4 regions of the Holdemania sp. 1001302B_160321_E10 genome follow, and region 2 is predicted to be linked to each of the others. Evidence: predicted binding sites of a transcription regulator. Region 2 holds the regulator's gene; each other region holds the start of a gene.
What was found. Region 2 encodes Rex, which represses fermentation and respiration genes when NADH is low (regulators of the CRP and FNR family bind a similar motif). Its sites were predicted from a motif close to GTGAANNNNTTCAC; they were not measured.
Positions count from the first base shown of each region.

Region 1: a site for Rex is predicted at 1,790-1,803, ahead of gap (type I glyceraldehyde-3-phosphate dehydrogenase). Genes of this name have one in related genera too.
Region 3: a site for Rex is predicted at 3,454-3,467, ahead of adhE (bifunctional acetaldehyde-CoA/alcohol dehydrogenase). Genes of this name have one in related genera too.
Region 4: a site for Rex is predicted at 1,907-1,920, ahead of I2D94_RS02240 (flavocytochrome c). Genes of this name have one in related genera too.

Region 1 covers NZ_JADNEM010000020.1:40,464-48,334, forward strand. The annotation lists gene I2D94_RS12470 (GGDEF and EAL domain-containing protein) at 1-763, opposite strand, end outside; gene I2D94_RS12475 (ATP-dependent Clp protease proteolytic subunit) at 1,127-1,708, opposite strand; gene gap (type I glyceraldehyde-3-phosphate dehydrogenase) at 1,863-2,873, shown strand; gene I2D94_RS12485 (helix-turn-helix domain-containing protein) at 3,086-5,173, shown strand; gene I2D94_RS12490 (DUF4339 domain-containing protein) at 5,160-5,426, shown strand; gene I2D94_RS12495 (CdaR family transcriptional regulator) at 5,535-6,704, opposite strand; gene I2D94_RS12500 (FAD-dependent oxidoreductase) at 6,906-7,871, shown strand, end outside.
Region 2 covers NZ_JADNEM010000009.1:1,488-9,358, forward strand. The annotation lists gene rimI (ribosomal protein S18-alanine N-acetyltransferase) at 1-399, shown strand, start outside; gene tsaD (tRNA (adenosine(37)-N6)-threonylcarbamoyltransferase complex transferase subunit TsaD) at 396-1,418, shown strand; gene I2D94_RS06940 (redox-sensing transcriptional repressor Rex) at 1,473-2,093, shown strand; gene asnS (asparagine--tRNA ligase) at 2,355-3,737, shown strand; gene I2D94_RS06950 (hypothetical protein) at 3,860-4,696, opposite strand; gene I2D94_RS06955 (hypothetical protein) at 4,784-4,996, shown strand; gene I2D94_RS06960 (phosphorylcholine transferase LicD) at 5,243-6,055, shown strand; gene I2D94_RS06965 (N-acetylmuramoyl-L-alanine amidase) at 6,071-7,375, shown strand; gene I2D94_RS06970 (ABC-F family ATP-binding cassette domain-containing protein) at 7,484-7,871, shown strand, end outside.
Region 3 covers NZ_JADNEM010000007.1:107,979-115,849, forward strand. The annotation lists gene I2D94_RS06035 (GntR family transcriptional regulator) at 1-414, opposite strand, end outside; gene adhE (bifunctional acetaldehyde-CoA/alcohol dehydrogenase) at 808-3,435, opposite strand; gene I2D94_RS06045 (peptidoglycan-binding protein) at 3,672-5,591, shown strand; gene I2D94_RS06050 (acylphosphatase) at 5,825-6,097, opposite strand; gene I2D94_RS06055 (calcium-translocating P-type ATPase, PMCA-type) at 6,604-7,871, shown strand, end outside.
Region 4 covers NZ_JADNEM010000003.1:5,567-13,437, forward strand. The annotation lists gene I2D94_RS02235 (ABC transporter ATP-binding protein) at 1-43, opposite strand, end outside; gene I2D94_RS02240 (flavocytochrome c) at 279-1,844, opposite strand; gene I2D94_RS02245 (GNAT family N-acetyltransferase) at 2,030-2,440, opposite strand; gene I2D94_RS02250 (hypothetical protein) at 2,592-2,855, opposite strand; gene I2D94_RS02255 (AT hook domain-containing protein) at 3,106-3,804, opposite strand; gene I2D94_RS02260 (septum formation initiator family protein) at 4,051-4,389, opposite strand; gene yabQ (spore cortex biosynthesis protein YabQ) at 4,546-5,085, opposite strand; gene yabP (sporulation protein YabP) at 5,082-5,387, opposite strand; gene I2D94_RS02275 (RNA-binding S4 domain-containing protein) at 5,435-5,698, opposite strand; gene I2D94_RS02280 (helix-turn-helix transcriptional regulator) at 5,743-5,970, opposite strand; gene I2D94_RS02285 (hypothetical protein) at 5,976-6,302, opposite strand; gene I2D94_RS02290 (cupin domain-containing protein) at 6,562-6,993, shown strand; gene I2D94_RS02295 (AbrB/MazE/SpoVT family DNA-binding domain-containing protein) at 7,298-7,822, opposite strand.

The DNA of each region.
Region 1 (7,871 bases), on a different contig from region 2:
CGGCAAATCGAAGCAGGATCGCAATGCGGCCCTGATCTGTCAGAAAGCGGTAGCCCTGACATTGCCGCCACAAAGCCGTTCTGTCCCTGCGCACAAACCGCAGAGGCATCTGAAATTCATCGCCATGCTGAAACGCGTCTTCACATTGGGTTTTCATCGTTCCGACATCGTCGGGAACCAGGATCAGATCAAGCTGATTCCGACAATGAGCATAGAATTCTTCGTAGGTGAATCCGAGTTGCTTCAGCAGCGGGGAACTGATATAAAACAACGGCATGTTGGCTTCCAGATACACACCGGCCATCTCCGCCTGCAGCGCCGGTTCCGCCATTGTGAACAGCCGCGGATGGGCAGTGAAAAGTTGCGGCTGCGGCGAGAAGACCCGCGAGGCAGGCAGATCGAGGTCCAGCCGCACATAGACGGGCCGGGGTAGTTCTTCCAACGTTGCCCGCAGCTGCAGACAGGCGGTCTTCCCGTCGGGATAGTCCAGCTCAAAGGCGGCGAACAGGGCGCAGAGATGGGGCTGTTCGCGCAGGACTTCCAGACTGATCCAGCGGATCTGCACAGGCGGGAGGGTCTGTTTATAGTAGCGGTTTAACGACAAAAGCAGATCGTCGCGGCCGGCAATCATGTCCGGATAGAGCCCGCGGCAGATCAGCGCTTCGCTCAACGCTTCCTTCAATGCCGGCCAATCCCGGCAAAGAAAGACGGCGTCCACTAATTGTTCAAAGGCTTCGCGTAATTTAACTGTATTTTTTTCCATGATCGGTTTGCCTCATTTTCGATATCCGTGCGAGTTTGATTCTCATTTAATAATATAAGGATAGCATAACCCCGGGGCAAAAACCAGCGCGGGGTCAGCGCGGACAGCGAATTTTCGGGAGCGGCAGGGGGCGGATAAAAAAACGGGCAGACTGAGGGTGGGCAAACCGGTCTTGAGCGGCAAAGTTTCACTTCACTCGCCTTGAATTCAAACGATGGGAAAACAGGCGGAAATCAGTCGGATTGAAGGAAGCGGCAAGAACCGGCCATAACATAAAAAAAACGTCCGCAGAGAACCTGCGGGCGATTTAAGAGCTCGGTGGATGGGAAACGGGGATTGGAAATTCGTGCAATCTTCGCAGCGCTATTTTTGTTTATGCACCAGATCGTCGATCAAACCGTAATTCTTTGCCTCTTCGGCGCTGAAGTAGCGGTCGCGGTCGCTGTCTTCGCTGATTTCCCGCAGACTGCGGCCGGTGTCGCCGGCTAACAGTGTATTTAAGCGCTGGCGGATCTGCAGGATATGCTCGGCGGCAATCTTGACGTCGGCGGCCTGTCCCTGGACGCCGCCCAGGGGCTGGTGAATCATGATCTCACTGTTGGGCAGGGCATAGCGCTTGCCGCGGGTTCCTCCGGCTAACAGGACGGCGGCCATACTGGCAGCCATGCCCATGCAGATCGTCGATACGTCGCAGCGGATCAGCCGCATCGTATCGTAAATCGCCAGCCCGGCGCTGACGCTGCCGCCGGGGGAATTAATATACAGCTGGATATCCTGAGACGAACGCGAGGCCAGGTATAACAGCTGCGCGCACAGGCTGCCGGATACCGTGTCGTCAATCGGCGAGGTCAATAAAATGATCCGCTCCTTCAACAGACAGGAGATCAGATCGTAAGCCCGTTCGCTGCGGGCGGACTGTTCAATAATCGTAGGAATTAAGGTCATGGAGAAGACTCCTTTCCTTTTACAGTATGCCAGAATTCAGCGGATCAATACCTCGATGAAAAAAAATTGTAAAACCGTCAAGTGAAGTCATTCACAATTGACATTTTATGCCTTAAACACTATAATTAAGTCGTGTCATAAGGAGGTCTATAAAATGACAGTAAAAGTTGCGATTAATGGTTTTGGACGCATCGGACGTCTTGCTTTCCGCCAGATGTTTGTAGCCGAAGGTTATGAAGTTGTAGCCATCAACGATCTGACAAGCCCTAGAATGTTAGCTCATCTGTTGAAATATGATTCAGCTCAGGGCCCTTTCACAGGACATACAGTTGAAGCGAAGGAATCTTCGATCGTTGTCGACGGACACGAAATCGAAATCTATGCGAAGGCTGACGCGAAAGAACTGCCTTGGGGAGAACTGGGCGTTGACGTCGTTCTGGAATGCACAGGCTTCTATACATCGAAGGCAAAGGCTTCCGCTCATATCGAAGCCGGCGCGAAGAAAGTCGTCATTTCCGCTCCTGCCGGAAACGATCTGCCGACGGTTGTCTTCGGCGTTAACGAAGGCGTTCTGACAAAGGAAGACACCGTAATTTCCGCGGCTTCCTGCACCACGAACTGCTTAGCTCCAATGGCGAACACATTGAACAAATACGCTCCGATCGTCAGCGGCATCATGACGACAGTTCATGCTTACACAGGCGATCAGATGACTCTGGACGGCCCTCAGCGTAAAGGTGATCTGCGTCGTGCTCGCGCGGCTGCGATCAACATCGTTCCAAACAGCACCGGCGCTGCCAAAGCAATCGGTCTGGTTATCCCGGAACTGAACGGCAAGCTGATCGGCTCTGCTCAGCGTGTACCGGTTCCGACAGGCTCCACAACGCTGCTGGTTGCGGTTGTTAAGGGCAAAGATGTTACGAAAGAAGGCATCAACGCTGCGATGAAGGCTGCTTCCAACCCGTCTTTCGGATATACGGAAGAAGAACTGGTTTCCAGCGATATCATCGGTATCACTTATGGTTCTCTGTTCGATGCAACACAGACCATGGTTACCAAGATTGACGACGATACTTATCAGGTTCAGGTTGTTTCCTGGTACGATAACGAGAACAGCTACACAAGCCAGATGGTTCGTACAATCAAATACTTCGCTGAACTGTAAGAGCGAAAGTCAAAGGCATAAAGAAAGCGGCTTTTCCAAAGTCGCTTTTTTTTGCGCTTTTTTGTGGAAAAAAATAAAAATTTGACAGGAAATCCCCGGTAAAAACGGACTTTGCGGTCCACAGCGGTTGACAATCGGAGTGAAAACAGGGATGATATTAATGGATTTTTATGGCCCTTTTTATATCACAACAGAGGAAAGGAGTGCTGGACATGAATAAGCTGCCTGAAAAATTAACACAGCTAAGAAAATATAACGGGTTTTCACAACAGACTGTCGCCGAGAAAGCGCAGGTTTCGGTTCTGGATTATATGGCATGGGAGAACGGAAGAGCGATTCCGGATGTGGATCATCTGATCTTATTAGCGGAATGCTTCAATGTCAGTCTGGATGAGATGGTCCGCAACGAAGCGGTGAAGCTTCCGGAAAAGGATCTGCATGAAACACTGGATATTCCATTTATGAAGAAGCCGGAGGAGGAAGTGCCTGCCCCCCCGCTGATCAATGAGCCGATTCCGCCGCAGGAAAAGCTGGGTCAGACGCGCGTCATTCCGGCTGTGAAAGATCTGGAGAAGACCAAACCGCTGAACGTTGTTAAAGAATCCCCGGTATCGCCGCATGCCGCCGGTACAGCCCGGCCGAAACCCGGACCGGCCAGCGTCAAAAAGAAGAAACAGACTCAACTGATCGGCGCGGCTGTGGGGATCGGATTAGGCGTGCTGCTTCTGATTCTGGCGCTGAACAGCTTGAGTGGCGGAAAAAAGGAGAACGTCACCAACATCATGACCGCGGAAAATCGGATTGCGGCGGGCGAGGAGTTCACGCTAGTGCTGAATACCGACGGGACGGTGAAAGGCCAGGGCAGCAACGACGAAGGTCAGCTTGACGTCGGCAGCTGGGCGAACATCACCTCCATCAAGGCGGGAGCACGGCACAGCGTCGGCTTGAAGAAAAACGGCATGGTCGTCGCGGCCGGCAGTTCCCGGCAGCATCAGACCGAAGTCGGCGAATGGAGCGGGATCACGGCCATTGCGGCAGGTGAAAATCACACGCTGGGATTAAAAAAAGACGGGACTGTTGTCTGCACTGGCGACAACAGCGCTAAACAATGTGAAGTTTCTGAATGGAAGGACGTTGCGAAAATCGCCGCGGGCGGAGATATCAGCGTCGGCATTACCCGGGAAGGAAAAGTTCTGACCGCCGGCAGCAGCGCGGATGTATCCTCCCTCACCGACGTGCAGAATGTCGTGATCAGCGGCGATACGTTGTTGATTATAAACAAGTCCGGAGGCCTTGACTGCATCCCGGGCAAAACCGGCGTCTGTCCGGCGAAGACGCCGTCGAACATCACGATGGCCGCTGCTTCCGCAGAGCACGTCCTGCTGCTTGGCAGCGATGGCACGGTGAGCGCCGAAGGCGATAAGGAATACGGCCGGCTGGAAGTTGAAGCATGGAAAGATGTGATCGCGGTTGCCGCGGGAGACAAGCATTCCGTCGGTTTGCTGAAAAATGGCAGTCTGGTTGCATCCGGAGATAACAGCCGCGGTCAGAGCGAAATGAACGATAACCACGAAGAAGAAAAACAGCTGGAGGCGGTTAAAAATATCACGATCAGTCAGACTGGCGATCAGATCAAAATCAGCTGGGATAAAGTGGAAAACGCGGATTACTATGAAGTCAGCGCCGCTTTGAAAAAGGAATATTCGGCCAAGATCGACGGAACTTCCGTTTCCTTAAATGGAAATTTGTTCGAGGATGGCAAGCAGGTGACTTTCAGCATCGTCGCGTATTCGCGGCAGGATGGTTTCAAGCCGTCGGAAGCGGCAACGCAGGTTTTCAATTATTTCGCTCCGACCGCCACGCCGTCGCAGACGCTTGCTTCCGTCGCCAACGTCAAGATCAGTCAGGACGCCAACAATGTCCGAATCAGCTGGGATGCGGTGGAGAATGCCGATTACTATGAAGTCAGCGTTACCAATCAAAACGGCTATCATGAGAAAGTCAGCGGGAACTCGGTTACGCTGCCCAACAGTTCCTTTGAGGATGGCAGACAGGTAACGATCACGATCATCGCCGGATCCAACAGCACGCTGTATGAGAATTCGGTGGAATCCGTTACCAATTACAATTATATCGCGCCGACCCCAACCCCAACGCCAACCCCGACGCTAACGCCAACCCCGACGCCAACGCCAACGGTGCTTCCGTCACCGTCAGAATCATCAGAGCCGACGCCGACTCCGGAGGATGGGGGCCAAGGCGCAGATCAGGAAAGCGAGGATAATCATGGAAACGAATAATCGCTGGTATGTGCGCAGAAAAGATGGAAAGAAAGATGGCAGTTTCTCCGACGCGGAGCTGGCTGCTTTGATCAGTAAGGGGATCGTTGAGCCGGAGGATGAAATCTGGACGATGAAGATGACCGACTGGATGGCATTGAAAGATTCCATTTACAGTTTCTATCTGCCGCGTGAAGAAATGCCGTTCGTCCTGGAAGACACCGAAGTAGAGTTACAAACGGAAGTTCAATCCACAGCTGACGAACAAGTTTAAAAAGCATAAAGAAAAACCGATTTCTGGATAAAGGAACCGGTTTTTTTCTATGGAGTGAGAAAAGAGAGACGAGCGTTAAACGCTACAGCTCTGTGTGGGGAACCGGCGTTACATGTCAGGGTCGTTGTTTCGCTGATCCTTTAAAATGAACAGACAGTTCAACAGGCTTAACGTATCAGTGTCGGCCAGATCCAGTCCCCAATCTTCCCGGAGTTTTCCAATTCGGTAGAACACGGTGTTTTTATGGACGCACAGTTGATCGGCGGCAGCCTTGATATTGCCGCCGCAGCGCAGATAGGTCCGAAGGGTCTTCAACATTTCCGTTCCGCTTTGCCGATCACAGGTTTCCAGAGCTGTCAGCGGACTGTCGTCAAGTACGGCGGCGGCTTGATCGGCGGGAATCAGAGAGATCAAATAATTCAGCTGATAGTCGCCAAATAATGCCAACCCATAGTTTCCAGCCTGACTCGCAAACCTCAGGCTGTGCCGCGCCTGATCGTAAGACCGACGCAGAGCCGCAAGGGTATTTCCAGGCCGGCCAACACCAACCCGAAGCTGTAGATCCTGCAGCTGCCGCGTCAGCTCAGGCTGCACCTGGCGCAGCGCGTCCGCATCTGCCAACAGCGCGAAACCGGCGCCGCAGTTGGTCATACAGGTAGAAAGGGAGGCGAAGCTCTGCTGGTAAAGCGGCAGATTGCTTGTATAATCCGGATAATATTCCGGGATGAACCACAACACGCAGAGTGAATCCCAGGCAGGGATGGATGCGGCAAACAATGCGTGCAGATCGACCAGCGAAGCGTCCAGCCGGTCGTTTAACAAATTCCACAGGCAGTTTTGATCTTCACTGCGGGAGGTGCGCAGCACATAAGCCACACCGATCAAGGCTGCGGTTTTCCGGACTAAATCCATGTCCAGATCTTCCAAGCGATTCCCGACATCCGGCAGCCGGATTCCGCCGACATGCCGGCCATAGACCAGACAGCCGCAGATCAGGCGTTTGCGGCGGATATGCGGCCAGACCAGTACCTGCGGAATCCCGGTGCGGGATAAGGCTGTGACGTAATCTGTATTCTTCTGATATTCCTCATCGCTGATCTGTTGCCGGCGGTAAGCTTTGTCCTCCATGTCTTCTTCGGGATAATGTGCGGACAATGTCGTCTCATTCTGAGCAGTGTCAATAAAAGCCACCGGGTTGCCGAGAACTTGTTCTGCCAGGTCGATCACCGTGGAAAACTCCGCGCCGGTAAGCAATAAATCATATAAAGGATGGTCCATCGTATTTCCTCCTTGGATCAGCGTCTAATCGAATTCCGTTTTTTTTGGATAAAATCCAAATTTCCGTCAGATTGTTAAAAATCAGTCACGTTCATTATAAGAAGCATTGTGCAGAATAACAAGCGGATTAAAAACTTTTGAAATTCAGCCCATTTCTCAGTGAAAAAGGGAATGGTATGATGGACGACAGGAGGAAAAGAAATGAAAAATCTGAAGAAAGTAATAGGCGTCGTCTTGATTCTGGCGTTGTCCGCCTGTTCGTCAGCGCCTCAAACTCAGGCGCCGACTTCATCACAAACACCTTTGCCATCAGAGGTCCGGGAGGAAACCACGGACGTCGTGGTGATCGGCGCCGGGGGCGCCGGATTAACTGCGGCATATTTTATCAAGCAGGGTGGCCGGGACGTCGTCTTGTTGGAAAAACGGGCGATGACCGGCGGCAATACCGCGTTGGCAGGCTTCTTTGCGGCCAACAGCACAAAGATGCAGGAAGCGATGGGTGACGTTTATACCCAGCAGGATCAGATTGATTTTCTGATGGAAACTGAAGGTACAGATCCTGAGTTTGCCAGATTGTTTGCGGAAAATTCCGGCCCGAGCGCGGAATGGGCTGTCGATACGCTGGGAATTGAGGTCACCCGTGTCAACGGCCGGGAAATCTATGCGGTCGATGAAAAAGGGACCAAGTTCCCGGCGCAGTTTGTCAGTAAACTGACGGCGCTGAATCAACAGATCGGCGTTGATCTGCGCACAGAATGTCCGGCAATTTCGCTGATCAAGGAAGATGGGAGAATTACCGGCGTCGAAGCAGAAGACGCGCAGGGGAAAATCCTGTTTCACGCTCAGACGGTAATTTTGGCCAGCGGCGGATATGCGGCCAATCAGGAAATGCTTCAGGAATACGTCCCGGAATGGGCAGGTGGCACGACATCCAACACCGCGGCGACAACTGGCGACGGGATCCGGATGGCGCAGGCGATCGGGGCAGCGTTAAGCAATATGGATCAGCTGACACTGAATCCGACGTTCTATGACGATCACGGCACGACAATGTCGGTTAGCGGCGTCCGCTATGAAGGCGGGATTCTGGTCGATCCGACAGGGAAGCGCTTCGCCAACGAAATGGCGAATTATACGGAAGTTTCGGAAGCAGAAAAGGCAATCGGT
Region 2 (7,871 bases):
CTGCGGTTGTTTAGTTCGCCCTGGCCGCGGGAAAGCTATGAATATGAGTTAAAGGAAAACCCATACTCTCATTTATTTGTGGCTGAAAACGAAGCAGGAACGATTGTCGGCTATGCCGGCGTCTGGACGACGTTCGATCAGGCGCAGATCACGACAATCGGCGTGGATCTTCCTTACCGCCGTCAGCATTGGGCTTCGCGGCTGATGGACCACATGATCAACTGCGCCGCAGAGAATGGCTGTGAAATGATTTCGCTGGAGGTTCGCGTCAGCAACGCTCCAGCTTTGACCTGTTACAAAAAATATGGTTTTGAAATTATCAATATCCGGAAAGGTTATTATCAGGATAATCATGAAGATGCGTATTTGATGATGAAACCAATAGGAGGGAATTTATGAAACGGAATTTAATCCTGGCGATTGAGTCCAGCTGTGATGAAACAGCCGCCGCGGTGGTGGAGGATGGCTGTAAAATCTGTTCCAACATCGTTTCTTCACAGATTAACGTCCATAAAAAATACGGCGGCGTTGTGCCGGAGGTCGCTTCGCGGATCCATGTTGAAAATATTTCCGTTGTGATCGAAGAAGCGCTGGTTCAGGCTGAAGTAACAATGGATGATATTTTGGCGATCGCGGTAACGCAGGGACCCGGCCTGGTCGGCTCGCTGCACGTCGGCGTCCAGGCTGCGAAAACCCTGGCCTGGTATTACGATAAGCCACTGATCCCGCTGCATCACATCATCGGGCACATCTATGCCAACCGCTTCGTCGACGAACTGCGGTTCCCGATGATTGCGCTGGTGGTGTCCGGCGGTCATACCGAGCTGGTCTGGATGAAGGATGAATGGTCATTTGAAATCCTCGGCACAACGCAGGACGACGCGATCGGCGAGGCTTACGACAAGGTTTCCCGGGTGATGGGAACCGGATATCCGGGCGGCCCGGTCATTGATAAAATGGCGAAACTGGGACATCCGCATTACACCTTGCCGAAGCCAAAGACGGAAAAACCGCTTGATTTCTCCTTCAGCGGTCTAAAATCAGCGGTCCTGCAGCTGATCGACCGGGAAAGTAAAAAAGGTGAGGAGCTGAACAAGGAAGACCTTTCCTACGCTTTCCAGGAAGCGGCGCTGGACACGCTGCTGAAAAAGACGATGCAGGCGGTCAGGGAATTTAAACCGAAGCAGGTTGTGCTGGCAGGCGGCGTGGCGGCCAATTCGCGCCTGCGTGAGAAAATCTCGGAGATGATTCAGGAAACGCCGGAGGTTCATCTGACGATTCCGCCGTTATGGTGCTGCACGGACAATGCCGCGATGATTGGCGCCGCGGGATGGACGGCGTATACGCACGGTTTAAACGGCTCGTTGGACATCGCCGCGAACCCGTCGATGGAAATTGAAACAAGTTCAATTCATTAAATCATTCACAATTTAAAACAAGTGTGCTAGAATAATGCAGAAGGGGTTGATAGTATGCCAACAAAGTCAGTCCCTAAGGCTACACTGCAGCGTTATCCAATCTATCTGAAAGCTTTACGCAAACTCAAAAATTCCGGCGTAACCCGGATCATGTCCAAGGAGCTTTCGGAATATGTGGCTATTGAGTCCACGACGATCCGCCGGGATTTCTCATTCCTGGGATCGCTGGGGAAGCAAGGTTATGGCTATGACGTTGACCGCCTGATTGAAATATTCAACGAGCAGTTGGGCATGGGATTCGATGAGAAGATTATTCTTGTCGGAGCAGGCAACCTTGGGAAAGCTTTAATGAATTACAATCGCTGGAACCATGTTGTCGGCGAGATTGTATGTGCCTTTGACATCCGTCCGGAGTCTGTCGGGAAGACGCCGATTCCGGTTTACCACGTTGATGAAATGAAGGATAAGATTCCAGAAGGTTGTCGAATCGCGATCCTGTGCGTTTCGTCGAATGTTCAGGACGCAGCCGATCGTTTGATCGAATGCGGCATTACCGGGATTGTTGATTTCTCGCATGAGCATTTCCAGGTTCCCAAGGGAGTTCTGGTCAAGCCGATCGACGTTGTATCCACGATCCAGGAACTGGTTTTTGAAACCAACAATATGAAAAAGTAGAAGGCAGCGAAAAGAGAACGATCCTATTACTGAAGCACAGCGAGCCGGGCAGGGTGAAAGCCGGAGTTCAGTCAGGGAATGCGGAACACTCTGGGAGCCGGATCGGAGAACTGACAGTAGACGATCCCGTCGGCGGCGTTAACGCACCCTGAGGCCCGATGATTTTGCGATCATCCGGGTAAATGAGGATGGCACCACGTTGTTGAACGTTCCTTGATCAGGAACGTTTTTTTATTCATAAACAAACAAAAGGAGAAAAGTATGCTTACATTCATGACCGTCAGAGAACTTTACGAGATGGCCTGTTCCGGCAGCACCATGGAAACCGATCAGATCGAGTATGCCCAGCTGCAGGGATGGGTCAGAACCAACCGCAACAACGGCTCCATCGGGTTTATCGAGCTGAACGACGGAACGTATTTCCGCAACGCCCAGCTGGTTTATTCTTCCGATCTGGCCAACTTTCAGGACGTGTCCAAATATCTGACCGGCACGGCGCTGACCGTCACGGGAAAAGTCGTGCTGACGCCGCAGGCAAAGCAGCCGTTTGAGCTGCAGGTTACAGAAGTGATTTTGGAAGGCGCCTGCGACAACACCTATCCGCTGCAGAAGAAACGGCATTCGTTTGAGTATCTGCGCGAGATCGGACATCTGCGTCCGCGCAGCAACACCTTTAACGCGGTTTTCCGCGTCCGCTCGGTCCTGGCGATGGCGATCCATGAATTTTTCCAGGATCAGGGTTTTGTTTATGTCAACGCCCCGATCATCACAGGCAACGACGCAGAAGGCGCAGGCGAGGTCTTTACCGTCACTACCCGTGAGGATGGCAACTACGAAGAGGACTTCTTCGGCAAGAAAGCAAACCTTACAGTTTCCGGTCAGCTGCAGGCGGAAGCGTTTGCGATGGCTTTCCGTGATGTTTACACCTTTGGCCCGACCTTCCGTGCGGAAAACTCCAACACAACGACCCATGCTTCTGAATTCTGGATGGTCGAACCGGAAATTGCGTTCGCGGATCTGGAAGATGATATGGATCTGATTGAAGATATGATCAAATACTGCATTCAGTACGTCATGGACAACTGTCCGGAAGAAATGAAATTCTTCAACCAGTTTATTGACAACACGTTATTGGAACGGCTGAATCATGTGCTGAACAGCGAATTCGTCCGGATGCCATACACCGAAGCGATCGATCATCTGTTGAAAGCCAGGAAAAAGTTTGAAAACCCGGTTTCCTGGGGAATGGATCTCAACACGGAGCATGAGCGCTATCTGTGCGAAGAAGTTGTAAAAGGTCCGGTCTTCCTGATCAATTATCCGAAGGATATCAAAGCGTTCTATATGCGGATGAACGATGACGGGAAAACTGTGGCAGCCTGCGATTTGCTGGTGCCGGCAGTCGGTGAACTGGTCGGCGGTTCTCAGCGTGAAGAACGGCTGGAAGTGCTGCAGAGCCGAATGAAGGAAATGGGTGTTCATGAAGACGGACTGCAGTGGTATCTGGATCTGCGCCGCTATGGCGGCTGCCAGCATGCGGGCTTTGGTCTGGGCTTTGAACGATTCATCATGTATGTTACCGGAATGCAGAATATCCGCGATGTGATCCCGTTTGCCCGCACCCCGAAGAACTTATTGTTCTGATTGAGTTTTCCTTCAATCAACTCAGCAATTCAATTTAATTTTACTGAAGATGAACTGACAAATGAAAAAGAGTTAAACGTCGTTTGGATATTTAACTCTTTTTCATTTTAATATTTCCAAAGTTAACGATGAAGAACGGCTTGCTTTATTTGAACATTTTGATTCGCTTTTTCATGGATTTGTCTTTGAAAATCTTCCGGTGTATGAATTGCATCTAAGCTTTGAATAAGGTCAAAAAGTGTTTCTCCGTCAAGTTCTTCGATTTGTTTTTCTTCCTGCTCGGTCAACTCTATCCGCTGTTTCAGCACAAGCTTAACCAACATTTTCTGACCTTCTATTCTTCCTTGTGCAATTCCTTTTTCATAAACCACCTGTTCATCCCGTTCGTCAAACCTGGCCCGCATCCGGGCCAGCGCCAAATTGGTGTCTCTTAAAAAATCCATTTTCTTCTCTTCCATCATTTGAATGATTTCCTCCTTTTCTGATAATTCCTGAATCCACTTCTGTTTTTCTGCAACGTGACTGAACCGAACCGTGTAGTGTATTTTCTCCGACAGCCTCCATTCTTCCACTGGTTTCTTTTCCAGCGCTTCCAGCTTATCCATTTCCACCCAAAGAATCCGGCATCGCCCGTCCGGTAAAGGAATTGCCTTTTCTTCTTTCGTATAACGATAATCATGCAGATAACCGTCATTCTTTTGGAGTTGCGGGACATGGTTGGTAAGCATGACCTGAACGACCGGATTAAACTCATACAGATCACCGACACAGAGCTGATCGGCAACGATGCGGGACAGATATCCCTGCGAACGCATTGCCAATGAATCACTCATCTGATAGTTCTGCATCTCAAGATTGATTACAAGGAGGGTTCCTCGTTCATCTTCAGCTTTAATCAGTAAATCAAATCGAATCCCTTTCTCGCCGCGATGATTTTTTACAGGCTCGGTATTCATCATCGAAGTTCGGACTAACCGGCAGAGAAAGAGATCGGAGAAATAAGCGATCCGGATCTTTCTGGATATTTCATCCTCAGAGCCGAAGGTGTGGCGGAAGACGTCGTTTTCTCGGAAATCAATGGTGGCCAGAAGCTGACGGATTTGAGCGGAATCCAGACAGAGCGTCAGCGGTTGCAGGGGATCGTTGTTATGAAGTTTCTTCGTATTTTCCATCGCAATAAAAACCTCCTCTACTTTAATATTGCGGAAAATCAGAAAAAGCCTCATAAAAAACAGAACTTTGTAAAAATACTTTATTGAGTTTGTCTTTCAAATTAATGTTAACTCTTTTGAATTGTCATTTCAAGGGTAAACTGAAAGTTAAATGCCAAATTAGAAATAATTGGGGAAAGCATGACAAATATCCAAATAAAAGATGCATGGAGCCTGAATGGCTGTATATTTATGACATAGCCTTTGAGAATCAGACCCTTTCGTTGCGTACAAACTAAAAAAACTTGAGGTTGATCTTCAATTCTCTTATAATAGAGCGTAGGATGTGATGACATGAAAAAATACGTATTAAAAACAGATGAAAACGGCAACGAGATCACAGTTGCCGATGTCCATAAGGTGCTTTTGGAAATGCTCAAAATGATTGATGGCATTTGCCAGAAATACAACATACCTTATTTCCTCAACGGCGGCAGCGCCTTAGGTGCGGTTCGCCATCAGGGCTTTATTCCATGGGATGACGATGCGGATATCGCCATGCTTTATGAAGACTACAAGCGCTTTATCGTCGCTTTGAAGCAGGATCTTCCGGAAGGCTATACCTTTCAATGCTTTGATACGGATAAACGCTATAATCCGTTAATTCCGGGGATGAAGATCCGGAAAAAAGGAACGTATCTGAAAGAAGTCAATACGTTGTTAGCCAACCGCTGTACTGAATGCGACGGAATTTTCATCGACGTTTTTGTTTATGATTACTGCGCCGCAAGCAAAACCATGGATCTGCCGCTGCGGATGTTGAATCAGCTGATTATGCCGTTTATCATTCTCTTTGACAACCTGGGCATGAATCCGTTGTTCCTCAAGCGCTGGTTCGTTTCCAACGCCCGGATGTATGGGAAACTTAATGAAGGAAGCAAGAAGATCGGCTTTGATCTGACATGGACGTTTAAGAGTCCATTGAAACCATTTATCTTTGATTATGACGATATCTATCCTGTTCAGTATGTTCCGTTCGAGGACACGCAGCTGCCGATTGCGCATCATCCGCACGAATACCTGTGCACAGCGATTGCACCAAGCTACATGACGCTGCCGCCGGAAGAAGAACAGAAACCGAAACATATCGTTGACATCCGGTTATAAGGAGTTTTGGAAACCATGACAGTGGAACCAAGCTATGTCCCGCGCGGCTCCAAACTGCGCTGGAAATCTTTCCTGTTCATCTTTATCGCCTGCTGCATACTCGCGTATGGAGGGCAATGGTTGTTGAATCAACGCCAGAAAAAACAAGTCGATACGTATGGCGTCTGCGGTTTGAGTAATCAGAAAACCCGGCAGCTGTTTGAAAATCAGATTGTTGATGAAGCGCAGCTGTTGTCGTTGGGCGATTATCTTTACTATGGAGAAACGCTCAATCTTTATCATGAGACCTATAACCGCAGCGGTCAGGATCTTTTTGCCGGCAAGACAGTCATTCTGCGCAATGTATGCAGCGGTTTGGATTTTGTTTATATGATGGAAAAAAACGCCGACGGTCAGATTCCTCTGGAAGATCTGGACGAAGGCTTTTATCAGGTTTTCATCATGCAGGATCTGAAAGAAAAACAGCTTGTCAGTGATAAAAAACTGCGCGATACCTTCTACACAGTGACGCGGGAGAACACGAATAAAAAGATCGAGCTGATTGCCGATCAGAATCTTTTCGACAACCCGGAAGAAGAACCGTTTTTACAAAAAAACTACGTGTTTGTCCAGGTGAGCACCCAACCGCAGCCGGAAGACTGGATCGATGTGATGATCGATCCCGGCGCGATGCATCAGGATAATGGCTATACCGACAAAGGAGTTCATGGAAACGGCTTGTTAGCGTATGAAGAAAATTACAAAATTGCCGTCAAACTGAAGGATCAGCTTGAAAAACTGGGCTTGAAAGTCGAACTGACGCGGGATCTGGATGAAATCGTCAACAGTTACGGCGAGGATGGCCGGCTGGATCGCGCCTATTCCCAACATGCGCGGTATTACATCAATATCGAGATGAAAAGCGCGACAAACGTCAACTTGCGGGGAACAGATATCGTTTATTCTTCCTTTTCTTCTAACCGTATGGCTTCCACAGTGCTCAAATCCATCGTCGAAAATACATCCCTGACGTATGCCAGGGAAGCGACGGGATCGGCCAGCGGGACGAGCATCGGCGAAGATGGAACTGCGTATGACGGTCAGAAAATCATCCGTGAATCGGGTGGACGAATCCTGGGCGCCGGGACCTTTTCTGAAGCTTCCCGTCAGAATCAGGCGTTTGCGGCGGAGAATCGTTATGGCATGCAGGCATTAACGATTCAGTATTTGTTTTTAAGCAACAGTGAGGATGTTGCAGCGTGGCAAAATGAGCTTGACAGGATTGCAGAAGCAACGGCTGCCGGATTAGCGAAAGCGATGCGGATTCCCAGCGGCAGTTAAACCTTACGGGCGCAAAGTTTCAGTTAAAATCAAGAATGAAAAAATTCGGTAACCTGCCAGTTCAAACGGCAGGTTCCTGTTGTTAATCAAGGAAGGAGAGTGACATCCATGCTCTATCAAATCAGCCGTGGGAGTAAATCTTTCGGCACGGAAACCGTGTTTGAGGATATACAGTTTGAGATCCGGGGCACTGAGAAAATTGCGGTCGTCGGCCGCAACGGATGTGGAAAATCGACGCTTTTAAAAATTATGACCGGCGAGCTGGATCTGGACAAAGGTGAAATTCACAGTACCTCCGGCACGCGGATCGGTTATCTGGCCCAGACGACCTTTCCAGACGAAACCTTAACCGTCCGGGAAGACCTTGAAAAAGTCTTTGAACCCTTGCAGAAATTGAAAGCTCAGCTTGATAAGCTGACAGAACGCATGGCAACGGATTACAGTGAAGCGGTGCTGGATCGTTATGCTCAGCTGGAGACACAGTTTGAGATGGCAG
Region 3 (7,871 bases), on a different contig from region 2:
GTGAATATACGTGTCATGAACGCCGATAATCCGGCCGTTCTTTAAACGCAGCCGTTTTAAAAAGTAAACCTCCCCGCCTAACGGAAGCTGAAGATATTCGCTGACCAGCGGATTGGCAGGCTCGGTTTTAAACTGCAGAATGATCGACGAGGGCCGGCCGCCGGATTTCTTAAGCGAAGTTGAAAAACCAACGACCTCGCCAAGGTTGCTGTAGGTTCTTAACGGCATCACTTTTGCCAGTTTTCCCCGTTTGCGGCTGATATAGCCGGCGTCTTCCAGATCTTTCAGCGATCGGCGGATAGTGATCCGGCTGACATTGAATTCTTTTTGAAAATCGAGTTCCGAAGGCAGACTTGAATTCTCAGGATATTGCCCTGTTTCTATCCGACTTAGGATAATCTCATAAATTTTCATGTATAAAGGCGCTTTTTTTTCCGACGCATTCCCATTGATTTCCGAGGTCATTCTATAAGATTCCTTCCGCATGGTAGATCAATTTTATTGGCCTCATTATACCATGGATAAAGTGGGTTTTCAATGTAGCCCGGCCGTTCTGACGCTGCGGAAAGTTACGGTGTCCGCGGGTTTTATGCGGCAAATTTTAAAATAAGCTTGAACGATGAACGAAAACAAAGTCTGACGGACTGCCTTGTTTTCTCAATCCGGTATACTTTTAAGCGTAAACAGAAAAATCCCGACCCGGCGAAGCGGCGCCGGAACGGGATTCAGGAAAGGCGGAACGTCTGAACTGAGGAACATCAGTTCCAACAGAAATGATTGGTATGAAGAAGGGAAAGGCGGACTCGTTTATTTCGTGTAATAGCTGGTGTCGCCTTCATAGGAAGCCCGCAGGATGTCGATCATATCATTGACCATCGGCACGCGCGGATTGGCTGGGGAGCACTGGTCCTCGTAAGCCAGATAAGCGATCTTTTCCTTCGCGGCGTCCCAGGCCTTCGCATCCAGCCCCTGTTCCTTGAAGCTCATCTTGATGCCGCAGTCCGCGCCCAGATCCGCGCAGGCTTTGGCGTAAGCGACGACGCCTTCTTCAACCGTGTTGAACTTCAAGCCGATCAAGCGGGCCAGTTCCGCGTATTTCTCATCGGCTTTGTAATAGTTGTATTTCGGCCAGACGCCCGGCTTTTCCGGCTTGGTTCCGTTATAGCGGATGACGTATGGCAGTAAGATCGCGTTGGCGCGGCCGTGCGGCACGTGGAATTCAGCGCCGATCTTGTGCGCCAGAGAATGGTTCATGCCTAAGAATGCGTTGGCGAAGGCCATGCCCGCTAAGGTTGCGGCGTTATGCATCTTTTCGCGCGCTTCCGGGTCATTCTTGCCGTTGGCAACCGCCCGCGGCAGATATTCGAAGACCATCTTGATCGCCTGCAGCGCCAGACCATCGGTGAAGTCGGAGGCCAGCGTGGAAACATAGGCTTCTGTGGCATGCGTCAGCACGTCCATGCCGGTGTCGGCGGTAATCGAAGCCGGCAGACTCATCGTCAGCGCCGGGTCGACGATCGCGACAGTCGGCGTCAGGGAGTAGTCGGTCAGCGGGTATTTCTTGTTTTCCTCTTTATCGGTAATGACGGCGAACGGCGTTACTTCTGAACCGGTGCCGGAAGTCGTCGGGATGCAGACCAGCTTGGACTTTTTGCCCAGTTCCGGATAGCGGAAGGCCCGCTTGCGGATGTCCATGAACTTCTGCTTCAGATCGTCAAAGTTGACGTCCGGCTGTTCGTAGAATAACCACATGCCCTTCGCCGCGTCCATCGAGGAACCGCCGCCGATCGCGATGATCGTATCTGGCCGGAACGCCTGCATCAGGCTCAGGCCCTTCTTGACGGTCTGGATGGACGGATCCGGTTCGACGTCGCAGAACAGCTGAACCTGAACCTTGTTGCGGCGCTGTTCCAGCTGATCGGTAACGCGGGTGACATAGCCCAGATCGACCATCGAGCGGTCGGTAACGATGAAGACCCGCTCCACGTCCCGCATGCTGTGGAGATATTCGATGGAATCTCTTTCAAAATAGATCTTGGACGGCACTTTAAACCACTGCATATTGTTTCTCCTCTTTCCGATCTTCTTGATGTTCAGCAGGTTGACGGCGCTGACGTTATCCGATACGGAGTTGTGGCCGTAAGAGCCGCAGCCCAGGGTCAGGGATGGGATAAAGGAGTTGTAGACGTTGCCGATGCCGCCGAAGGTGCTCGGTGAATTCCAGATGATCCGGCAGGCTTTGATCCGTTCGCCGAAGCGCTTCGCCAAATCCGCGTTGGCAGTGTGGATGGCGGCGCTGTGACCGATGCCGTTGAACATGACCATCGCTTCCGCCTTATCGAACCCATCTTCGACCGCTTCCGCTTTCAGCATGGCCAGCACCGGCGATAATTTCTCGCGGGTCAGCGGTTCGTTCGGTCCGACTTCCTTGCATTCGACGATGATGATGCTGGTGCGCGGATTGACGGTGAAGCCGGCCCGCTCGGCGATCCAGGCGGCGGACTTGCCAACAATATCCGGATTCAGCTTGGCTGCGCCGACATTTTTGGTGAAGGCCTTGACGCCGAACATGTACTGCTCGAGCATTTCTTTTTCTTTCTTATTTGCATAGTGGACATTGTAATTTTTGAACTGATCCTTGACGTCGTCATAGATTTCCTTGTCGACGATGACGGCTTGTTCCGATGCGCAGATCATGCCGTTGTCAAACGCTTTGGACAGCGCGATGTCGTTGACGGCCTGCTTGATATCGGCGGTCGTTTCAATGTAAGCCGGAACGTTGCCCGCGCCGACGCCCAGGGCCGGCTTGCCGCAGCTGTACGCCGCCTTGACCATCGCGTTGCCGCCGGTAGCCAGGATCGTTGCGACGCCCGGATGATTCATCAGCGCCGAGGTTGCTTCCATGCTCGGATGTTCGATCCACTGAATGCAGTTTTTCGGCGCGCCTGCTTTGACCGCCGCTTCATAGACGACCTTGGCGGCCGCAACGGAGCACTGCTGGGCATTCGGATGGAAACCGAAGATGATCGGGTTTCTCGTCTTCAGACAGATCAAACTCTTGAAAATTGCGGTGGACGTCGGATTGGTGACCGGGGTGACGCCGGCGACGACGCCGACTGGTTCGGCGACATAGGTTAATCCCTGAACCTCGTCTTCCTTGATGACGCCGACCGATTTCAGATGCCGCATATGGTTGACAACATATTCGCAGGCGAACAGATTCTTGGTGGCCTTGTCTTCAAAGACGCCGCGCTTGGTTTCCTCAATCGCCAGTTTGGCTAATTCGCCGTGTTTATCCAGGGCTGCGACCGAACATTTGGCGACGATGTAGTCGACCTGGTCCTGATCCAGCTTTAAAAAGTCATCCAGGGCTTTCAAGCCGTTTTCAACTAATTGATTGACTTCCGCCTGAGCCGGGCTAAGTGTTTCTTCCATCAGAATATCCTCCTTGTTGTGAATTGTTTCACTTGTCTTTACGGGTGTGATTATAGCATGTCGAAATGGACGTTGCAATAGGCTTATGACAACTTTTTCACAAGTAAACGGTTACATTGGAAAAATGTTTTTCCGGTACCGCTTACATCAAAATTCTTCAAAAATCGACAGAATTCCGACGGCCTGCCCAGCTGAAAAAGCCGCCGCCGCATATCGTAGCAGTGGAGGTGACAGCGATGCAATATGGTACTTTAATCGTAGAAGTAACCGTCGCTCAGCAAGCACTGCCGATCGAAGGCGCGGCGATCTTGGTGACTAACGAAGATCAGACCATCAACCTGCGGTTAAGCAGCGGAGCGAACGGGAAGAGTCCGGTAATTCGAATCGAAGCGCCCGACCGCGAGTTGAGCTTGAATCCCGACAACCAGACAACCCCGTACGCGCAGGTGCATGTAACGGTGTCCAAGGCCGGATTTGCGGACCGGACATTCCGCAACGTTCAGATTTTTGCGCAGGAGGAAGCGCTGCTGCAGGTGGACCTGCTCAATGCCGACGAGGAACTGGCCCCGCAGTTTGAGGAATTCATCGAGATTCCCGAACATGCCCTGACCCGTTCCATGGCCCGTTCCTGCGGCTGCTCGCGCGGGGGCTGCTGCGGCTTTAACGAGAGTGTTGCCGCGGGCGATGCCGAGGAATCAATCGCGCCGTACATTCTGGATTATCCGATTATCCCGAAATATGTAACCGTGCATCTGGGCCGGCCGACATCCAATGCCCAGAATGTGACGGTAACCTTCAAGGACTACATTAAGAATGTAGCGTCCAGCGAAATTTATCCGACCTGGCCGGAACAGAGTCTGCGCGCGAATATCTACTGTCAGATTTCACTGTGCTTGAACCGTGTGTATACCGAATGGTACCGCAGCCGCGGTTATTCGTTCGATATCACCAACAGCACGGCGTTCGATCAGTATTTCGTGTATGGCCGGGATATTTTTACCAGCATCAGCAAGATCGTCGACGATATTTTCAACGAATATATCCGCAAGGTAAACACGGTCAATCCGTATTATGCGGAATATTGCGACGGCCGGCAGGTATGGTGCAAAGGCTTAAAGCAATGGGGCACCGTCGATCAGGCGAACAAGGGGCTCAACGCTTTCGAAATCCTGCAATATTATTATGGCGACGATATTGAATTGATTGACACAAGCCGGATCGAAGGGGTTACCGGATCGTTCCCGGGCTTGAATCTGCAGCGCGGCGTGCGCAGCGACAGCGTGGCGATCATCCAGAATCAGCTGAACCGGATTGCCGTGAACTATCCGAACATTCCGCCGACCTATCCGATCGACGGCATTTTCGGGGAAGGTACGGAAAATGCGGTCAGGGCGTTTCAGCGTCAGTTCTCGCTGACGGCGGACGGCATTGTCGGCAAAGCGACGTGGTATAAAATTTCCTATATCTATGTAGCGGTGAAAAAGCTGGCCGAACTGAGTTCTGAAGGTGTTGAGGACCGGCTGCCGGGCGTCTATCCGGGAAGAGCGCTGCGTCAGGGCGACCGCAATGTCTATGTGCAGGAAATTCAGTTTTACCTGCAGAAGATCGCGCTGTTTACCTCGCGCGTGCCGACGGTGAAGATCGACAGCAGCTTCGGCGCTTCGACCCGCAATGCTGTCGTGGCATTTCAGCGGCTGGCAGGCTTAACGCCGGACGGCATCGTGGGCCGGCAGACCTGGGATACCCTGGTGCGGGCGTATCGGGAAACGCAGTCGATCGTCCCGCCGCTCTCACAGAAGATTCCGGCCTATCCGGGAACGTCGCTGCGCTTAGGCAGCCGCGGTGAGAATGTCAGCATCATGCAGATGGCGCTGAATGTAATCAATCAGGGCTGGGGCAATTCCAATCAGCTGGTCGTCGACGGGATCTTTGGTGCGGCGACGGAAGCGGCGGTGCGGGCGTTCCAGACCCGCGTGGGCTTAACGGCCGACGGGATCATCGGACGAAATACCTGGGGTGCGATTTCCGAACAGTACAGCATTGCGACCAACAACGCGGTGGCTTTGTCGGAACAGAATTTCGAGTTGTACCGGTTCTTATATGAGAACTATACAAGCTTGATGTATTCCGTGGATAACGATCAGTCGAATTTATAACGAGAATCTTCACGTAACGAGAATCTTCACGGCAGGAATTGAATTAAGCCATGAAAAAGGTTCGCCTGTAAGCGCGGACCTTTTTCTGTCTGGATTGCGTGAGGAACAATCGCATTCGCGATGCGTCAGACTGCGGCGGAGGATGCTGCAGGAGGCTTAAGTGCGGGCGGCCTGTAAAAATAAAAAGATGCCGCAAGTCGGGCATCCAGAATAAAGCTTCATGAATTTCCAAGTCAATAACGAACGGTAAACCGTTTTTCTTTTAATTGAGTAGGGATCGGCTTGCAACTGAGGTTTTCGACCTGGATAAACCGGTCGCCCCTGCGGATCCGGCTCAGCAGTTGATGCAAAGCTGCGGTTTCGCCCTGCAGCTCCATTTCCACCATCCCGTTTTCCATGTTGCGGATCCAGCCTGTAATTTGCAGCGAATTGGCCAGCGACTGGACAAACCATCGAAAGCCCACGCCCTGGACCTGTCCCTGAACTACGGCATATATTCTTTCCATGATGTCTCCGCCCTTTCTGCTTTTATGAATATGGTTCACCCTTGTTTAATCTCATTGTACTGCGAAGAAGGAAGGCCTGTCCAGCGAAGAACGTGCTGAAAATATGAATTTTCAAGATGATAAGTTTCTGTTTTCCGGTTACAATAAGATTGAGGTCAAAAATCCGATCTGCTGGAAGATGGATGCGCAAAACAGACTTTAAAAATCTGATCAGCCTGATCAAAGAGCTCCTGGCCGCAAACAGAAAATGAATTGGGCTACACTTGTGTTTAAATGTCTAATTCTGGAAGATGAATGCTTGACAGTTCTTCAACTGAATGATATATTACGCTTGCCATTGGATCAATGGGGAGTAGCTGCGCAGCGATGCGTGCTGTATTCGTCATCACGATCTGTTCTTACAGATCCGGATGCAGCAATCAGAAATGATGGGCAAGACCGTTATCTTCAGGTTTTGAAGGTAGGCTTGCCTTTTTTTGTGAAGGCAGCGAAGGAGGAAGATGTAGATGAAAACCAGTCAAACCGCGCAGGAAGTGATCGAGGAATTAGGCAGCGATCTGAGTGCCGGGCTTACCGAGCAACAAGTAAAGGAACGGACAGAACGATATGGGTATAACGAACTGCAGGAAGTCAAGAAGGATTCTTTGCTGAAACGTTTCTTATTGCAGTTTACCGATCCGCTGATCATCGTTTTGATCTTGGCGGCACTGATTTCCATTATTGTGGATCCGGGCGAGTGGATCGACAGCTTGATCATTGTGATCGTTGTGCTGTTCAACGCAATACTGGGCGTCGTGCAGGAAAATAACGCGGAGAAATCGCTGGAAGCGCTGAAGAAGATGAGCGCGCCGCAGGCGAAGGTTATCCGCGGGGGACAGAAAAGAGTGATTCCGTCCCGGGAGCTGACCGTCGGGGACGTTGTGCTGCTGGAAGCGGGCGATTTTATTCCCAGCGACGGCCGGATTGTGGAATCCTTTAATTTACAGATCGACGAATCAGCGCTGACCGGCGAATCGGTGCCGGTCAATAAGACCAGCGAAGCGCTGGGGCAGGACGATGTTCCGCTAGGCGACCGCAAGAACATGGCGTTCTCCAGCACGGTGGTTACCTATGGCCGGGGCACGATGGTCGTCACGGCGATCGGCATGGAAAACGAAGTCGGCAAGATCGCCGGCATGTTGATGAACAGCGGCAAGGAAACCACACCGCTGCAGAACAAGCTGGCGCAGATTTCCAAAACGATCGGCATGCTTTGCTTAGTGATCTGCGCCGTCGTCTTTGGTATGGAAATGTTCAGCGGTATGGGCGTGCTGGAAGCATTTAAGACCGCAGTAGCGCTGGCCGTGGCGGCGATTCCGGAGGGACTGGCCACTGTCGTGACGATCGTTTTGGCGCTGGGCGTCAACAAGATGGTCAAATGCAACGCGATTGTCCGGAAACTGCCGGCGGTCGAAACGCTGGGTTCGGCGAGCATCGTCTGTTCGGATAAAACCGGTACGCTGACGCAGAACAAAATGACGGTCGTGAAGACTTATCTGCCGGAAGCGGGCATTCAGGATTTTAAAGCGGAAACTGCCGGAGATGACGTAAAAGAATTAATGCGCTGGTTCACGCTGTGCTCGGATGGCGAAGTGATTCCGGAAGCGGGGAAACTGAAAATGATCGGCGACCCGACGGAAACCGCGCTGGTGGAAGCCAGCTATAAAATGGGCGAAACCAAGCCGGAACTGGCGAAGACGTATGTCCGCAGCGAGGAACTGGCCTTTGATTCTTC
Region 4 (7,871 bases), on a different contig from region 2:
TCTCTTTCAGCAGCGGTTTCAAGTATTTCTTCAAGAGTTCCATAACAGATTCCCATTCCCCCTCCACATACTTAGTTTCCTTTATCAACAGTTAGCAAGCTAAGCTTTTCTCTATCATTATACCAGTCCGCGATCAACTTTCCAGTTCAAAAATAGCATTCATCAAAAGAAAATAAATGAAACAAAGAATTCAAACTTCCTATTTTAACGGTAAATTCATAAAAAAACGGACATTCATGCCTGAACATCCGCTCTTTCTTCGATATTGTTAATCTTGCTTAGTTTGCGTAAGCCGCCGCCTGCTGGCCGGCGATCCGTCCGAAGACGATAATATCCGCCACCGCGTTGCCGCCTAAACGGTTAGCGCCATGCACGCCGCCGGTGACTTCGCCCGCTGCGAACAGACCCGGAATCGGATTGCCGGAAGCATCCAGAACTTCCGTGTTTGTGTTGATCTTCAGACCGCCCATCGTGTGGTGAACGCCCGGAGCCACTTTGATCGCATAGTAAGGACCTTCGTCCAGCTTGTTCGCGAAGCTGGTCCGGCCGAATTCTTCATCCTTGCCGGCTTCGACGCAGGCATTCCACTTGTCCATTGTTTCAACTAACGCCGCGCCGTCAACGCCCATTGCCGCCGCTAACGCTTCAACGTCGGCGCCTTCCACCGTCAGGCCCTGCTTGATGTATCCCGCGATAACGCTGGAAGCTTCGACCATCTTGTTGTCGACGATCAGCCATGCAAATCCGCCCGGCTGCGCAACTTCCGCTGCCGATACCGCATCACGCGTGCCGACTTCGTCAAAGAAACGCTTGCCTTCGCTGTTGACCAGAATCGCACCGTCGCCGCGCAGACCTTCTGTGATCAACGCGCTGGTTTCCTGAGAAACTGTCGGATGGATCTGGATCTGTTCCATATCCACGGTATCTGCGCCGATGGCCGTTGCCATCACGATGCCGTCGCCCGTCATGCCCGGAGCATTCGTACAGACAAAGCCTTTATAATCTGGCTTGTATTTCAGAACCATTTCCGTATTCGCCGCAAAACCGCCGGTCGCCAGAATAACTGCTTTGCCGGTATACGTCGTATCGCCAGCCTTAACGCCGGTAACCTTGCCGTCAGTAACGACTAATTCCGTCGCCGCCGTTTCCATTACAAACTGAACGCCTTTGTCTTCCGCTGCTTTTGTCAGCTTCGGAACCAGGTAAGAACCCACTGCGACTGTCTTGCCTTCGTCGTTGACCGGCTTGTGAATCCGCTTGACGCTCGCGCCGCCGAAGCTGCCGACCTGCGACAGGTTCGCGTCGATTGTCTTTAACCATTCAATGCCGTTCTTCGCTTCATTCGCCAGAACTTCAACTAAAGCGTGATCGTTCAGGTTCTTGCCGCCGACCAGCGTATCCAGCATAAACAGCTCTTCGGTATCAAAGTAACCTGTCGGATTGGCTTTGTATTCTTCATACTGCTTTTCAACCGTGGCTGTCAGCTCCGCTAAATCCGGATAGTTTTCCTTCGCGCTCGCCAGCATCTTTTCGACGCCCGCGTCTTCCGCGAAGTCAAGCAGATCCTGTTCCGGTGTATTCGCCGCGTTCATGCCGCCGGTAGAACGCGTGGTGTTGCCGCCAGTCATCGCTGCCTTTTCGATCACGATAACCGACTTGCCTGCGTTTACAGCTTCAATCGCCGCTGTCATGCCCGCTCCGCCGGCGCCTACGACGATAACATCAGCTTCTGTCGCTGCCGCTTCCGGAGTCGGTGTTGCCTCATTGCCGTCGTTCTTCGGCGTGCTGGAGCAGCCCGCCAGAAGCATCAAGCTGGCAAGAGTAAGAGCAACTAATTTTTTCATTTCATTCTCTCCTTTGCAAATGCTTTTGCGTTTTTATAGTAATCAATTTAAGCCGGAGAATCAAGAAATTTTTCACAAATTATACACAATTTACTAAAACCTGTTGCTTCGCAGCTTTCTTTCATAACGAAAGGAAATTAATAACGGATTATTGAGTTATTAATCTTCGAATTTACGACGTTCTGCTAACGAATGATTTTGATCAAAGCCTGACAATGCAGCTCCGTTACCGGCTGCCAGCCCAGCCGACGATAAAAGCGCAGCGTTTCTGCAACGTCGTCGCTCAGCAGGATTTTCTGACGGACTTGCGGGTATCTGTCCGACATGGTTTTTAAAAGCAGAGTTCCCCATCCCTGATTCTGAATCGACGGGTCGACGATCAGATCCTGAATATAGAGGATTGTTTCACCATCGCCCACCGCCCGCACAAACCCCATCAGCCGGTCTTGTTCATCGCAGAGTTCAAGCACGCAGAGCGAGTGATCGAAAGCGGGTTTTATCCGTTCCGGCTGACTTAAATAGGCCGTCCAGCCGACAGCTTCATACAGTCTCAGAATTTCGTTTTCCCGGCCTGAACGCAGGTTTTGAATGATCATGGCGAGCCTCCTTTTCTTATCAATCCAACAACGCCGATCAGTTTGACCGCTGGCGGTTGGATTGCTTTGGCGTTTGGACAGCCAGTTTCAGTTTATGCTTGCCGCTTCGGTTTCCCGCAAGAAGTAAAAGAAAGAACCGCGCCCGCAGTTCTTAGTTTTCCATTTTCCTCTGCGCGCTTTCCAAAGCCGCTTTCAATTCATCATAATCCGAAAAGACCAACGTCCAGTTCAGCCAGCGGAAGACTTCCTGCCAGGTTTCCAGGCGATATAAACCGAGCGGACATTCGATCAGCACCGCAAGCAGCGATTCCTGATAAGCCGGTTTTCGTAAATCCGTCAGCTCCGCGGCGTTCACTTCATTTTTTAAAAAGATCAGAATATGCTCAATCGCGCTGTTGATTCCGAAAACTTCCATGCCATTCACCTGTCTTTCCCTGTCTGTCTCAAAAAGTAGACTTTATGCACCAGTCCTGATTATGTCAAAAATGAGAGGTTTTTCCAGTAATTCTAATTATATTTCAATCGTCAGGTAAAGTCTACTTTTTCATCCATTTCCTGGAAATATGCACGAATTTTCTCGATTTCATAGAAAAAGATCCGTTTTCTGATCCCGGATCTTTCTTCGTTTTGTTTTAAAGGAGGTTCGCTCAGTCCTGAACTGACGATTATTTGACTTCCTGAATATTCCCGCTTTTATCCGCCAGAATGACGCTGACATTCAGCTTGTTTTTGACCACCTTCGGAATCTCGCTCCATTGCTTGCGGTACACTGAAGAATCGTTAAAAGCGACGCTGTATCGAACGGAACTGGCCGTATCCTCACTGATGTCTTTCAGAATCGCGTTGATCTTCACCGGCAGAGGCTGCCGGCGGCCGCGATGCGTTCCCTGCACTTCGATAATCCAGGTAATTCCGTCTTTTTCCGCCTGAATCTTGTTGGGAAACTCTGTGGTCTGCCAGCCGCGTTCATTCAGCCAGGCCGCTAAAATCCGCCGCAGATCTTCCGTATTCCGGCTGCTTTTCAGCATTCGGTCGCGGCGTTTCTGTTCCTCGCTCTTGGCTGGCCGGCCGCGTTTTTTCGGCGGGAACATCGCTTCCCGGTCATTCAGATTATCGACGTAATACCGCACGCGCAAATGCGAACCAAAACCGGTCTGTCCCTTCGGCCGCTGCAGAATTTCATCACCCTGATACAACAGTTTGTAAATTGCCTGACAACAGGTCGGCATTGTCGCATGTTCCGGCGACACCTCCTGATGCAGCTCTTTGGAACTAATTTCTATCCATTTCTCCCCTCGATCATGCGCCTCCTGCTTCTTCTGTTGAAGTATTCTTAAATAATCGTTGATTCCCGGACCCTTCATCCTTATTCACTCACTTTCTTTACCTTGACAGCGTCATTATAGGGGTTGGGGTTTGTCGAAATCCCGCGTAACGTGTCGTTGTATGAAAAATAGTTGATTTATAAGGATTTAACCTCTGGAAATCGCTTATTTTTCCTTTGTTTTTCAGGTAATCCTACATCATTCTTTCAGGCGCAACGGGATCCAGGCGGTGGAAAACAAAAAAACCGGGTCTTCAAGACCCGGCTGTGATTGCGTATTTCCTGGCTATTTCTTATCGTCCGACGGCAGATAGAAAATCTGTTCGCCTTCCTTGGAAAGCATAAAGCTTCCCCGCGCATAGCTTTGTACGTAAGCAGGATCTTCAAGTTTATCCCGCTGCAGTGTCAGATATTTATTTTCTTCCTGGAGTGTTTTCAGTTCTTCCTCAACTCGGGAGATCTGTTGCTTCAATTCCATCGTCGTTAAGATTTCCTTAACTACGCCGTAAAGCATAAACAGGGAAAAACAGATTACGACCAGACTGATGAACTTTGCAAGCATGCTCCGTTTTTTCCGTCCTTTGGGTTTGACGGTTTTCGGCTCATTTTTATTTTCAGCTGTCAAGTTCAATTCCTCCTTCGCCTGTTTTCTTGCGAAAATGATAAAAATTTAGGTGCATCTTTATTATACTGAAAATTCATTTAAACGCAAGTGAAACTCCGGTGAACTGACTGCGGCTACAACCGCTTGAAATGAAAAAATACGAAAAGAATCCGCACTTCAGTCAGATTCTTCCTTCGGCGGCACACGGCCGGGATGTTTCCGGCTTCGTTTGATCTGCCGTTTTTCCTCTTTCTTCTGCCGCTTCAGCTGCTTTTCGTGATGTTTTTTCTGATGCTTCAACTTTTTGTTCTGCCGCTTTTCGTCCCTTTTCTTATGCCGGATTTCCTGGCGATGTTTAAAAGCCGCCTGACTTTTCGCTTTTTGTTTCTTAAATCCGGTCAGCTGCCTGACGATACCGCGCACAAGCCCTTCAAATAAGGGAGAAAAGGTCATCGCGTAAAATTTAAGGTAAACTGCGGCGCCCAGCACGAAGACGGCGATCAGATACGTCTGCGTCTGCCCGCCGGTAATCGGCAGCAGGCCGGCGTACATCAGCGTGACGAAAAGAAAAAAGTAAAGCGTTTCGATCACCCAGCGCACAAAATGGCGTCGATAGTGCCACGTCAGCCGGTTCATGCCGCTCCAGGTCAGGGCGAATACCCAGCCGCTGAAAAAATGATAGACCAGCGCCTGAAACTGCTGGGGAAGCAGAATCATTTCAGCAGCTTACCTAAAAAGGATTCCTTGCCCGGTCCTTTTTTGTTTACGATATATTCCAGGCGGTCGATCAGGCCGCGGATGCTGACCTCGCCGCGTTCCGTATCCAGCTTGCCCAATGTCAGATCCTTCCCCTGCACCAGCATCCAGCCCTGGCTGGTTTCCAGAAGAAACTCATTGCTGTCGAAGCTGTCGATCTGCTTCACTCCCGTCAGATCCAGACTTTTGCGGTCTTTCATCACCACGTTATGATAGGGATTCGTTTCGAATTTCAAGGGATTGGATAACAGACTTTCACTCATAAAGAAAACCTCCTGTTCCCTATCAACCTATGAACAGAAGGTTTCGTTTATTCCAGCTCGACGCGTTTTTCCTCCACGACCTCATACATGGAAGCCGCGTCTTCCTTGCGGGTGTACTGAGTGGTTTCCGTCACGCGCACCGTCAGCTGACGCTGGCCGAAAATCACGGTGATCAGGTCGCCAGCCTGGACTTCGCTGGCCGGTTTGGCCACTTTGCCGTTGATCAGCACGCGCTGATGATCCGCCAGGTCCTTTGAAACCGTGCGGCGTTTTAAGATCCGGGCCACCTTTAAATATTTATCCAATCGCATTCCATCACCTCTGCTTCTTATCATACCATAGTTTGATTCTCTTTTTAAGCTCGCGGCGTTTCTGCCCTTCCGGGACTGTCTTCTTCCAGCCAGAATATTTCGTCGACGTGCAAGCCCAGCCGCCGCGCCAGTTTCATTGCCAGCTCCAGCGTCGGATTGTATTTATCGTTTTCAATCGCGATGATCGTCTGGCGGCTGACGCCTAATTCCTTCGCCAGATCTTCCTGACGCAGTCCCGCCTGCTTGCGCAGTTCTTTGACCCGGTTTCGCATTCAGGTTATCCCTGCATCAGACCCACGCCCAGAGCGACCGCCAGGACAAGGATGACAAACGCTGCCGCAGCTGTCCATAACAGCTTATTCGGCTCATGATATTCGTCGTCGCCGGCGATCATCCGCCGTTTTAAGGCAAGCTGTGAAAATCCCTGGACACAGACGGCCATGCCTAAGACCAGCGAGGGCCATGGATGATATTGGCTATAGTTCAGCCAGGTCTGTCCGCAATTCCATAAGGTTGCTGCACACAAAGCAAGCAAGACGGCTTTGTAGCCCCAGGCTTCCGAGCGAAGCTGAATGTTCCGATCCATTTCATCTCTCTTTTTCATCCTTGATGCCTCCTTATCTGAGAGTTCTTTAATGTTAAACTCTTTTTACATTTTCATTATAATCTCTGCTTTTGTAATGTCAAGACATTTTAACATTTTCACATAGCTTATTCTTATCAATCCCCTGTCCTCTGAATCGGAGTTTTCCTTTTTCTGCAGAATTTTAAAAGATTCAGTTTCACAAAATCAAATATCCGTTTGGCTCTGTTCATAAATCTATTCCCGGTTTATACTGATCAGAAAGAAATGAGGAATCGCCATGCGAAAACTGACGAACGATCAGGCGCTGGAGTTCGGCGTCCAGCCTGTGCATCATCAAATGAATAACGGCGAGCTGCGGTTTCGTCTGACCCGGGAAACGGGAAGCAGTTATATTCTGACGCTGGGCACAAACCAGAGTGGATGGCAGTCCAGCCACATCCATCATCGGAAGCGGGAGTTTTACATTGTAGAACAAGGGTGGATTGTGATCGCCTTGTGGCAGTCGGAACAGCTGACCTTCCGCCGCCTGGATCCTGACGAGTGCTTTATGCTTCCGCCGGGACTTCCGCATAATGTCTATCTTTTTGAAGGCACGGTGCTGCACACGATAAAATATGGCTGTTCGGATTCCGATTGGGAAGCAGCGCCGGCGCTGGATGACAAGCTGCGCCGGGAAACGTTTGACGGCAAAACGTTTTTTATCGGCTGAGGCTCTGTAAAAGGAATCCTTCTAAAGCCAAAATTCCAGATCTGACTACATCCGCCATCGTTCCATGGACATTCGCTATATTTTTGTATAAATTAAAGGTTTTTTTATTCCGTTTTCCAACATAAAACAGACGTCTTCCGCACTTCGCAAACCCGAAGACAGCGGCAGACGCCTGTTTTTTCATTTTTTGCTTAAATTGGACGATCTTATGATTCTGTACTGCAGTTTGCCAAAAATAAAGATTCTATGTTCGATACCGTCTGGTCATCCGCCGCCCGTTTCTCATTCAATGCCGTTACACGAGTTAATGTTCGTGATTGCGGATCAGCAGCCGGCTGAACGCCTGCGCGATATCCAGATGCTGCGGCTGCAGCGGCGTCTCCTCTTCCAGCACGACAAACGCTCCCAGCCAGTCGCCGTACACCGCAACCGGGAAGATCGTTCCCTTAAAGGTTTCCGGCTTAGCGGCGAATAAGCGCACCTGATCAAACGGACGGACATGATACGCCTTCACGCACTCCTGAAATTCCACCGACAACGACTGACTGCGCCATTCATCCAGCTTCGCCTGACCGACGCATAAGATCTGATCGTCCTCTACAAACAAGACCGGATGTTCCGTGACTTCCTGCAGCGTCTGACACATCCGCGTAATCGACTCCGTTTCATCGCTCAGGACGGAGAATTTCTTCAATACGATTTCAGAATCCTCGTTGACGAAGAATTCAATCGAATCCCCTTCCTTGAGCTTATATATTTTACGGATTTCCTTCGGGATGACCAAACGCCCTAAGTCATCCAGTCTTCTAACTATACCTGTTGCTTTCATGCCGACTCTCCTTTACGTACAAATAGTATGGGACAGCCGGCCCCGGATT